Regions from separate parts of the Paenibacillus rhizovicinus genome, predicted to be linked through region 2. Evidence: predicted binding sites of a transcription regulator. Region 2 holds the regulator's gene; the other holds the start of a gene.

Region 1 (4,384 bases), on a different replicon from region 2:
TTTGACTACCTTCTGTTGTCAATTTTACCCCGTCATTGGTGGCTTTTTCACTACCCGTGTTGTCGTTTATACCACCAGGGTTGTCTTTTCCACCACCGGGGTTGTCAATTTGACCACCGGGGTTGTCTTTTTTACTACCCCTGTTGTCCTTTTTACTACTGGGGTTGTCAATTTCACCCCAGTTGACGACTTTTTTCCAATCAAAATCGTATGTCCACTCGACTTGAGTAGTCTCATCCATCACGAGGCGATAGAAATTATGGCCGTGAAGGTTGTTTTGCTCTATGTAGCCCTTCTCCGTACACTGCTTGATGGCATTTGATGCTTGCTTCTTATCGAAGCCCAGGTACTTCACGAGATCGTTGAGGCTAAATTGGAGGCAATAGCCATCCTTTCGCCATCCGAACGTGAAACGCATCATAAATGATAGCAGCCTGATCTCTATGAGGCTCAGCTCGTTCCGCATGATCAGATCGTAGAACTCGTTGGGAGTCTGCGTAAAGCCACTTGGAATGCTGAATCCTTTGAAATTTTCATGCAACTCTTTTCCCTCCTACTTTACAAATAGTAGGGGTATCGACTATACTAAAAGCATCAAATCGCATAGCAATACCCCCAAAGGGAACCTAAACCACCGGCCAAAGTGAGAAGGTTCCTTTTTCTTTGTCTTAATAGTAAACGATTCGTGTTAATTTTACAAATAGTTTTGGTATGTTTTGAGAATAGTTTGGGGGTTGTAATGATGCATCCTGCGGGCAAAATCCTTGTCACGCTTGGGCGTGTGGCTGCAGCAGAGGCCGGAAGGCAATTGGTGAAACATGGAGTGCCGGCTTTGCAAAAAGCGACAGCTCTGGCCTATCGAAAATATCAATCTATCAAGAAATAAAAAATATAACGTATAACATATTACGGTACGAAATATGTTTTGCATTCCATGCTGGAGGTGATGCGATGTTCAGAGTATACTGGATTAATGCAGCTGGCCATCAGGATGAATCGTTCCATGGCAGCGAAAAATTGCGTGACGATAAAATTGCGGATCTCGAGAGTCAAGGAATTACCGCAGAATGGGAGCATACGAAATGAAGGAACTAGAAAAGGTAAGCATGTCTCGAATCGAAACCGCCCTCTTCCGGATTGATCGTGCCACTTCAGATCCGGAGGTTAAGAAGCTCGTCGAACAGGCGCTGCAGGTAGTAAAGGAAGAACGTGACCGTGTGGAGAACATCCGTGAGGTCGCATTCATGATCGCCAACAAACTGTAACTGCCCTTCAGGGCTTTGTATTGTTGTATAGAAAGAGCGGCACCCTTCTCTATTGGGTCGCCGCTCTTTTTCTTATCCAAAATTATCCTTCAGTGCTTGCTGCAGTAATCCCTGGCAGCGATCGATTTCCTCTTTCAGCTGCTTCTTATAGATTTCTGCCCGATCGGCGCCATCGTCGGTGAACTGATAGTACACCAGTTTTTTGAACCGGTCATGCGGCGGTACGATTTCTTGCCTATGTAAAATGCCGTCTTCTACAAGATCATACAAGGCCTCATACATGGCCGAGTGGGTGGGCTGGTATCCGAAAGGCTTGAACGTTTCGGTCAGCGTGTCCAGGATCTGTAGTCCATATGCTTTTTTCTTTTCCATCAATGTAATGAGATACAGTTTCAGGAAGGCCCGCTGCTTGAGCATGAACCCTCTACTTTCTCTCTTCTGTTTTTCCGCCATGCAATCTATCACCCTCCTAAATCTTAATTATTCACTGTCTAAAATCTTCAACGTGAATCCAGTATAAACCATCTCCACCACCCTTGTCCATATAGGTCCTGAGACTTCTTTGATACTGAACTTAGAGACGTTACAGAACTGCAGGTAATAACGGGTGAACATTTATACGTTGAAGACTTTAGACAATGTTCAAATTAGATTAAACTTGCATTGCAAACATATGTTCTCGTATAATGGCCGTGAGGTGATTGTTATGAGCAAATTAGATGGCAATGGTGTGTGGTCGTCCAAGTTCATTGTTCCGGAGTTCGGCGCTGCACTCGCTAAGCATCAGCTCGAAAGCCGCCGCCGGGCAAAGCCCCTTCTCGATGACCAGGAATGGGAGATTATTACGCAGGCGATCGGAACATCGAGGTTTAATCGTGAACCGGTGAAGCTGATTCTGTTCGACCCATTTGAGGATGTATCCATTGAAGGCGTCGTTGAAAAGTTTGATCCGCAGCTGCAGCAGATCCGGATGAATAGTTCCTGGTTCAAGCTGGCTGATGTGATCGGTGTCGGATAAATGAAAAACCGCCCCTATTCGGAGGCGGCCACAAAACCATATGCTTCTCGGCCGTCACGGTTGAGTTCGGCTTTGAAATATTGAAAGACGTCCAGCCAGTTGCGGCAGCGGATGTGCCTGTTCTTCAGGTACTGGTTATACGGCATGTCCATCAGGATTCCTTTTCCCCTGAATCCTTCAATGTTGTGCGGTCCGTCGTCGATCAAGTAATCCATCCGGAAGAGATCCTTGGGATGGAGCGGGACGAAGTGGTAGCTGTCGATGAACGGTAGATGTTTCTCCACCCACGCCCACTTGTCGGCCACGACGTTCGGATGCGCTGACGTAACGATGAACACTTCGTAGTGGTCGTTCAGCCACGCCATGATGGAAGCTGCGCTCGGTTTGATGCCCAGGTCTCTGAACAATCCAGGCTCCCACAAGAACTTGTACATGTCCTTGCCGCATTCCGGCTTCACGTAGGTCGTGACGTCCCAGTTGGCCATGTCGGCCACTGTTAGACTGTCATTGTACTTCTCATTATATTTGGCGAGCCACACCTGTTCCAGGTTATTCAACGTGGTGTCCAGGTCTACTCCTACGATTTTCCGCATAGCTGTCTCCTCCCCTGCTATGTATAGCCCCCATTAAACTGGAGGCAATACCCGCTTTGCTTCCTTGTAAATGTCTTTGTGAATCTCTTCAGCCGGCAGCTGTCCCATCACCATGGCTGAGGATCCACGAACAAGGGTGTTGATATGGTCGTAGTACATGCTGCGCACGTCGGTCAGCAGATTAAAATCGGATTCATACCGATCGTTTCCACCGTGTTTCCCTTTGCGATTGATGCTTTCCTTCGGCGGCAGATCGATCAGGATCGTTAGATCCGGAGTCCGGACAAACCGCAGCAGGCTTTGAAGCCAGGAGTGAATCTCGCCGTATTTGAGATTCTGATCAGCTGCTTTGTTAGCCGGCAAACCATATGCGTACTGGCTGCCAACGTAGCGGTCCAGAATCAACACATCGGTTCCTGCGGCGTCGAGCTCTTCGAACCATTTCTGCTGCGCCTGTTTGTCGGCCGCCATAATTAGCTCAATCGTTTTCTGATCCACGTCGTAAGGTTCCATGCCCTCGGGCATATTGCCGGATCTTGTGTAGAGCCAGCGTTGGATCAATTGTCCGGTCGGCGTATCGTACCGGTGGAACTCGCTTTGCTCGACTTTGTATCCTTCAGCTCTCAAGCGTTCGACCAGCAGCTCCGTTTGCGTGTGCTTGCCGGATTTATCGAGGCCCTCCAGGGCAATGATGGTCATCTTCATTTGTCTTCATCCTCCTGTTTTCTACGTTCCTCGACTTGCTCCATTGCAAGCTCCAGCACGGTAAGCATGACGGCAATACTGGCATTGGTCGTCGTCATCCAGTTGGCATTGTTCTTGTTGACGATTTTGCTGATCTCCTCGAACATCTCCTCTGCCATACTCCGTGACTTCGCCTTGTCCTCGTCCGTCATTTGCGACTGCAGCACGCTCAGAAACGCTTTCGATTGATTAAGAAGTCTTTCCATTGATCCTTGTCCCCTTTGATTGATTCAATCTCATCTTCCATATCCGATAGATCCGAGAACAAAAAGAAGATCACCAACATAAATGCGAATGTTGGCCACTTCAAAACCTCGGCCAGAACATAGAAGGCGCCCATGATCGCCAGGATCCGGAAACGCTTGGCTAGGTACATCCAGTTGAATTTCTTCATCCCCCGCTACACCTCGTTGTCTTTCTCGTCGTTGCCAAATCGGCATTTCAATTCGAATAGCCAGTCATGAAATAGCCACTTGGCAGGTTGGCCCAAGGCCAGAGACAAATCGATCAAAGCCTCCAGCTCCTCTTTGGTGCGGTATGCTTTAATCTGGTGATACCAGAAGCCATCCTTGTATCCGTCATCGAACTCAACGATGTACCGCATCTTGGCATTGTCGGCTTGCTTGATAATGCCAAGGCGGTTCTCGCATGGTGAAAGCGGGTCAATAATGACCACGAGTTGCTCGACCTGGTATTTCTTGAACTTGTTTTGGTCCATGAAGATTCACCTCAATGAACCCCTACTTCCCTTTCCGGCCGGTCTT
Region 2 (4,384 bases):
CGTCCAGCCGATTGCGCCAATGTTGTCCTCGTATTGCGCCAGCGTGCTTGCGCCGAAGATTGGCGACGTAATGCCTTTGCGCTGCAGCAGCCAGGCAAGCGCCACTTGGGACGGCGTTTTGTCCAGTTCAGACGCTGCGGCTTGTACAGCTTCAAGGATGGCAAAGTTTTTGTCCGAGGAACGAAGCGCCCAGGAGCTTTCTCCTTGCTTCGACGTCAAACGGCCGCTGGTCGGCTCTTCATGGGTGTAGCGTCCGGTCAGGAACCCGCCGCCGAGCGGAGCCCAAGGAATAATGCCGATGTTCTCCTCCAGGCAGAGCGACAGCATTTCACGGTCCATTTCTCTGCTGACAAGACTGTACTGCGGCTGAATGGAAATAAACCTGGCAAACCGGTCGCGGTCGCTGACGGCCAGAGACTTCATCAACTGCCAGGCGAAGAAGTTCGAGCAGCCGATATAGCGCACCTTGCCTGCCGAGATCAGATCATCCAACGCACGAAGCGTCTCGTCAATCGGCGTTGCCTGGTCCCAAACATGCACCTGATAGAGATCGATATAATCGGTATCCAGCCGTTTCAGGCTCGCTTCGACCGCATCCATGATATGTTTGCGCGAAAGGCCGCCGCTGTTCGGACGTTCTCCCGTCATCATCCGGACTTTCGTGGCAAGCACGACTTCCGAACGACGATTCTTGATTGCTTTCCCCACGATTTCTTCCGAACGGCCTTGCACGTACACATTGGCCGTATCGAGGAAATTACCGCCCCGGTCCAGAAAATCGTGCATCATCGTAATGGAATCCGCTTCGCTCGTCGTATTGCCGAAGGTCATCGTACCCAAGCATAGTTCCGAAACCGCTAGCCCGCTCCGGCCCAATAGCCGATATTGCATTTGCGTTCCCCTCCTATTATTAGGTAACGTTGCGCACCGCTTGCTGTCCAATCGTACGAAGTACCGGTGCATATCACGTCCGTTAAACGATCATGCTGATCGATTAATGCTTGATCGAACCCCCGCCGCCGTCATTGCCTTCTTCGTCTTCCGCCCACTTGATCGTATCCAGCTGGTTGCGGAAATTGCTCTTGAAATTGTCCAGATAAATACGACGAAGCTCGTCGCGCTCCGCCACTTCCTCCGGCGTTAAGCCGACGGACTTGTTTTTTCTTGAAAGCTCGTTAATTCGAGCGATGATTTTCTCCATTCTATGAATAGCTCCTCTCATCATTTTGGCCAACATCACATTCTTTACTTTGACATTTTTAAACGTCCATTGTCAAGGCGAAAGCCCCCTTACTAAGCGCAACGGCGCAGTGATTGCCGACAAAATAGAAAGAGACCGAAACGGACATCCGTTCGGTCTCAAGACTCTATTGCATGCCAAGCCAATTAACTGCCGGCAGGAACGATAAGCGTCTGTCCGGCTTCCAGCTCGCTGGAGCTTAAATTGTTCCGCTTCTGCAAGTCGAATACGGTGCGGCGGATATCCTCGCCGTCTTTACGAACCGTGCTTGCAATTCCCCATAACGTATCGCCGGAATTGACGACGATGACTTGTTCTTCCGCGCTCGGTTCGGCAGGACGTTCTCCGTCGGCATGTCCCGTTAATAAGGACAGACCGACGAACAACAACACAAAGAATAATGAAGCACCTGCTAACCGGACGAGTATGCGTTCGACAGCACGGTCTTTCCGTGAACCGCGGACTTGACGTCCTTTAGTAGAATTTTCTTTATAAGCAGTTGAGTATGAAGATATTGTTTGCATCATGATCAGCACCCCAAACGTTTGTTCTGTTATCGTGAACTCAGAATAACACGAACATCCGTTTGCAGTCAACAACTTTTAGAACGTTTGTTCGCACGAAAATACGAACTTGTGTTTCTCGAACTTATGTTTGTACGAACTCCGGTTCTGTGCTATAATTTTACACAAATGAACCTTTGGAGTGATTCCGGTGTCGAAACTTTCAAACCGCCAGCAGGCGATACTAGAATTCATCAAGGCGGAAGTTCGGGATAAAGGCTATCCGCCTTCTGTTCGCGAGATCGGCGAAGCGGTCGGACTGGCTTCCAGTTCTACCGTTCACGGTCACCTGGACCGTTTGGAGAAGAAGGGCCTGATTCGCCGCGACCCGACGAAGCCGCGCGCAATCGAGATTTTGGACGGCGAAGACAACGAACTTCCGTTCCCGCTCGCGATTGCCAAAGTGCCTGTCGTCGGTAAAGTTACCGCCGGCGTACCGATTACCGCAACGGAGAATATCGAAGAATACTTCCCGCTTCCGGCTGACAAAGTCGGCGACGATACCGTATTCATCCTTAACGTAATCGGCGAGAGCATGATCGAAGCCGGCATTCACGACGGCGACTACGTAATCGTCCGCCAGCAGCAGAACGCCTCCAACGGCGATATCGTCGTAGCCATGACGGAAGACGACGAAGCGACAGTCAAGACCTTCTATAAAGAGAAGGATCATATTCGTCTGCAGCCGGAGAACTCCACGATGGAACCGATCCGTCTGCGCAATGTCAGTATTCTCGGCAAAGTTATTGGACTCTTTCGCGATATCCACTAAATGCGGCATCAATAAGGGCAGTCACCGGCTTTTCCAAGCGCGGTAGCTGCCCTTTCTCGTTCTCGCTAGTTCGCTTCTTGTCCGTTAACCTACGATTTCCCGGAACAATAAATTACGATAAGCGAACGTGCTGCTCGTATATTTAAAGTTCAGCTCCACCCCCGAGAAACGGACCTCTATGGTTTTCAATGCCTTCGTTGTCACCTGTTGTCGAATAAGGCAGCGAACGCGAGAAACATGATTGGCGTTGATCGCTTCGGCCAGCGCGGATGCATATGCTGTCGAACGCGCGAGCTTACGGTAGAACGGAAGAACGGCTCTCGATATAGCCCGATTAATAGGCGTCGAGAACGTGAACTGCGTCGTGCCCGGCGGTATCGTCGTACCGTTCGAATATTGCTGAATCGGTTCGGGGAACGCAAAGTCAATGAAATAACCGATGCCGTTCACAGAGAAGCTGTCGTACTTCGCCATCGGCGCAACCGATTTGAACATGGCGATCAGCGTATCCAGATCTCCCTGCCTCACTGCTTTCGACCATCTCAAGGCAAAGCTCTGATTCCGAGCGATCTTGCTGTACAAGGGGATCATCATGGAAGCGACCCGGGAGAGAATGTAACCGGGAATACGAATCGTTCCGCTCCTCGCATTGCTTTTACCGCCCATACTCGTCTCACCCTCTTCATTAAGCCTAATGTGGCATCATATGCGGCAGATGTCTTACGAGTGAGAATATGCCCGCCGCTCAAGCATCTATCGACCCGTTCCCTTTCAACGCAAAAAGGCATCCGATCCAATCGGATGCCTTCTGCAGCAACGTCTTAAACGTTCACAAACCGCCGCAATCTTATAAACTAGCAGATCTCATTTAACTATGCAGCATCATCCACCTGTATTATTCAGGCAGTGGATACGTTCTAAGATCGGGAAGTTCGTCGCGCGTAACGGTGAAAGGATGACGATACACGTTGTTCAACATTTCCCGTTCGGTATATTGATCGGAAACGACGATCTGACCGTCTTCCTGCTTGTGCAGAAATTGTCCATACCACGTACAATTCCACGACCAGAGCGCGCCGTCGGCAATCATCCGATCCGGATCGGCAAGCGGCCCGTTCTCGGATAATGCGATGATTTTGGCTGCTTCCGTATAGCTTAATGCCTGCCGGAAACGTTCGACATTCGATTGATAGTTCTGTTCGGGCGAATAAATATCTTCCCCAATAATGTCCACGAATTCATCGCCCGGGTACCAGTCCTTGGCTTGTCCATTCCACACCCAGATGAGGTTATGCAGTCCATGCAGCCGAGTCATTCGGTCGTGCATCAGCTTCCATAATTGAATGCATGGTTCGGCTCCTTTGGCACCCCACCAGAACCAGCTGCCCGATGCTTCATGAAGCGGTCTCCATAACACGGGTACGCCGGCATCTCGCAGCTGCGAGAGCAGCCCGGAGATAACATCGATATCGCGCAGCAGCAGCGCATAATCCTCTGACGAAGGATCGGCCATCGCTTTAGCGAGATCGAAGGTCGTCGCCGATGTGTAGAACCCGCGGTGCCAGCCATTGTCCGGCGGCAGATCGACCAGATCCTTCGGCGCATTCCAATGCCAGCAGAAGGTGACGATCCCTCCTGCCTCCCACCATTTCAAGGCAAGCGCAGTATCGGTTCCGACGGCTCCCCGTTCCGTGCGGGACGGCGAATCGTTCATGAAATCGAATCCTCCGACAGCCGGATAAGTACCCGTCTCGCGAAGAATCACTTCCATCTCCGGAGTCGAATTGACGCCGATCTGCTGTCCTGTCA

The links. Region 2 encodes LexA, which represses DNA repair genes until DNA is damaged. Its sites were predicted from a motif close to CGAACATATGTTCG; they were not measured.
Region 1: a site for LexA is predicted at 1,932-1,945, ahead of GZH47_RS33560 (YolD-like family protein). Genes of this name have one in related genera too.

The regions. Positions count from the first base shown of each region.
Region 1 is NZ_CP048288.1:178,556-182,939, forward strand. Features, by position in the region: gene GZH47_RS33540 (helix-turn-helix domain-containing protein) at 1-541, opposite strand, end outside; gene GZH47_RS33545 (hypothetical protein) at 740-886, shown strand; gene GZH47_RS34475 (hypothetical protein) at 952-1,086, shown strand; gene GZH47_RS33550 (hypothetical protein) at 1,083-1,265, shown strand; gene GZH47_RS33555 (helix-turn-helix transcriptional regulator) at 1,338-1,718, opposite strand; gene GZH47_RS33560 (YolD-like family protein) at 1,972-2,283, shown strand; gene GZH47_RS33565 (5' nucleotidase, NT5C type) at 2,298-2,876, opposite strand; gene GZH47_RS33570 (dTMP kinase) at 2,910-3,581, opposite strand; gene GZH47_RS33575 (hypothetical protein) at 3,578-3,826, opposite strand; gene GZH47_RS33580 (hypothetical protein) at 3,790-4,014, opposite strand; gene GZH47_RS33585 (MBT domain-containing protein) at 4,021-4,338, opposite strand.
Region 2 is NZ_CP048286.1:6,587,586-6,591,969, reverse strand. Features, by position in the region: gene GZH47_RS29420 (aldo/keto reductase) at 1-891, opposite strand, end outside; gene GZH47_RS29415 (DUF896 domain-containing protein) at 995-1,201, opposite strand; gene GZH47_RS29410 (LysM peptidoglycan-binding domain-containing protein) at 1,387-1,632, opposite strand; gene lexA (transcriptional repressor LexA) at 1,955-2,575, shown strand; gene GZH47_RS29400 (hypothetical protein) at 2,660-3,241, opposite strand; gene GZH47_RS29395 (glycosyl hydrolase) at 3,471-4,384, opposite strand, start outside.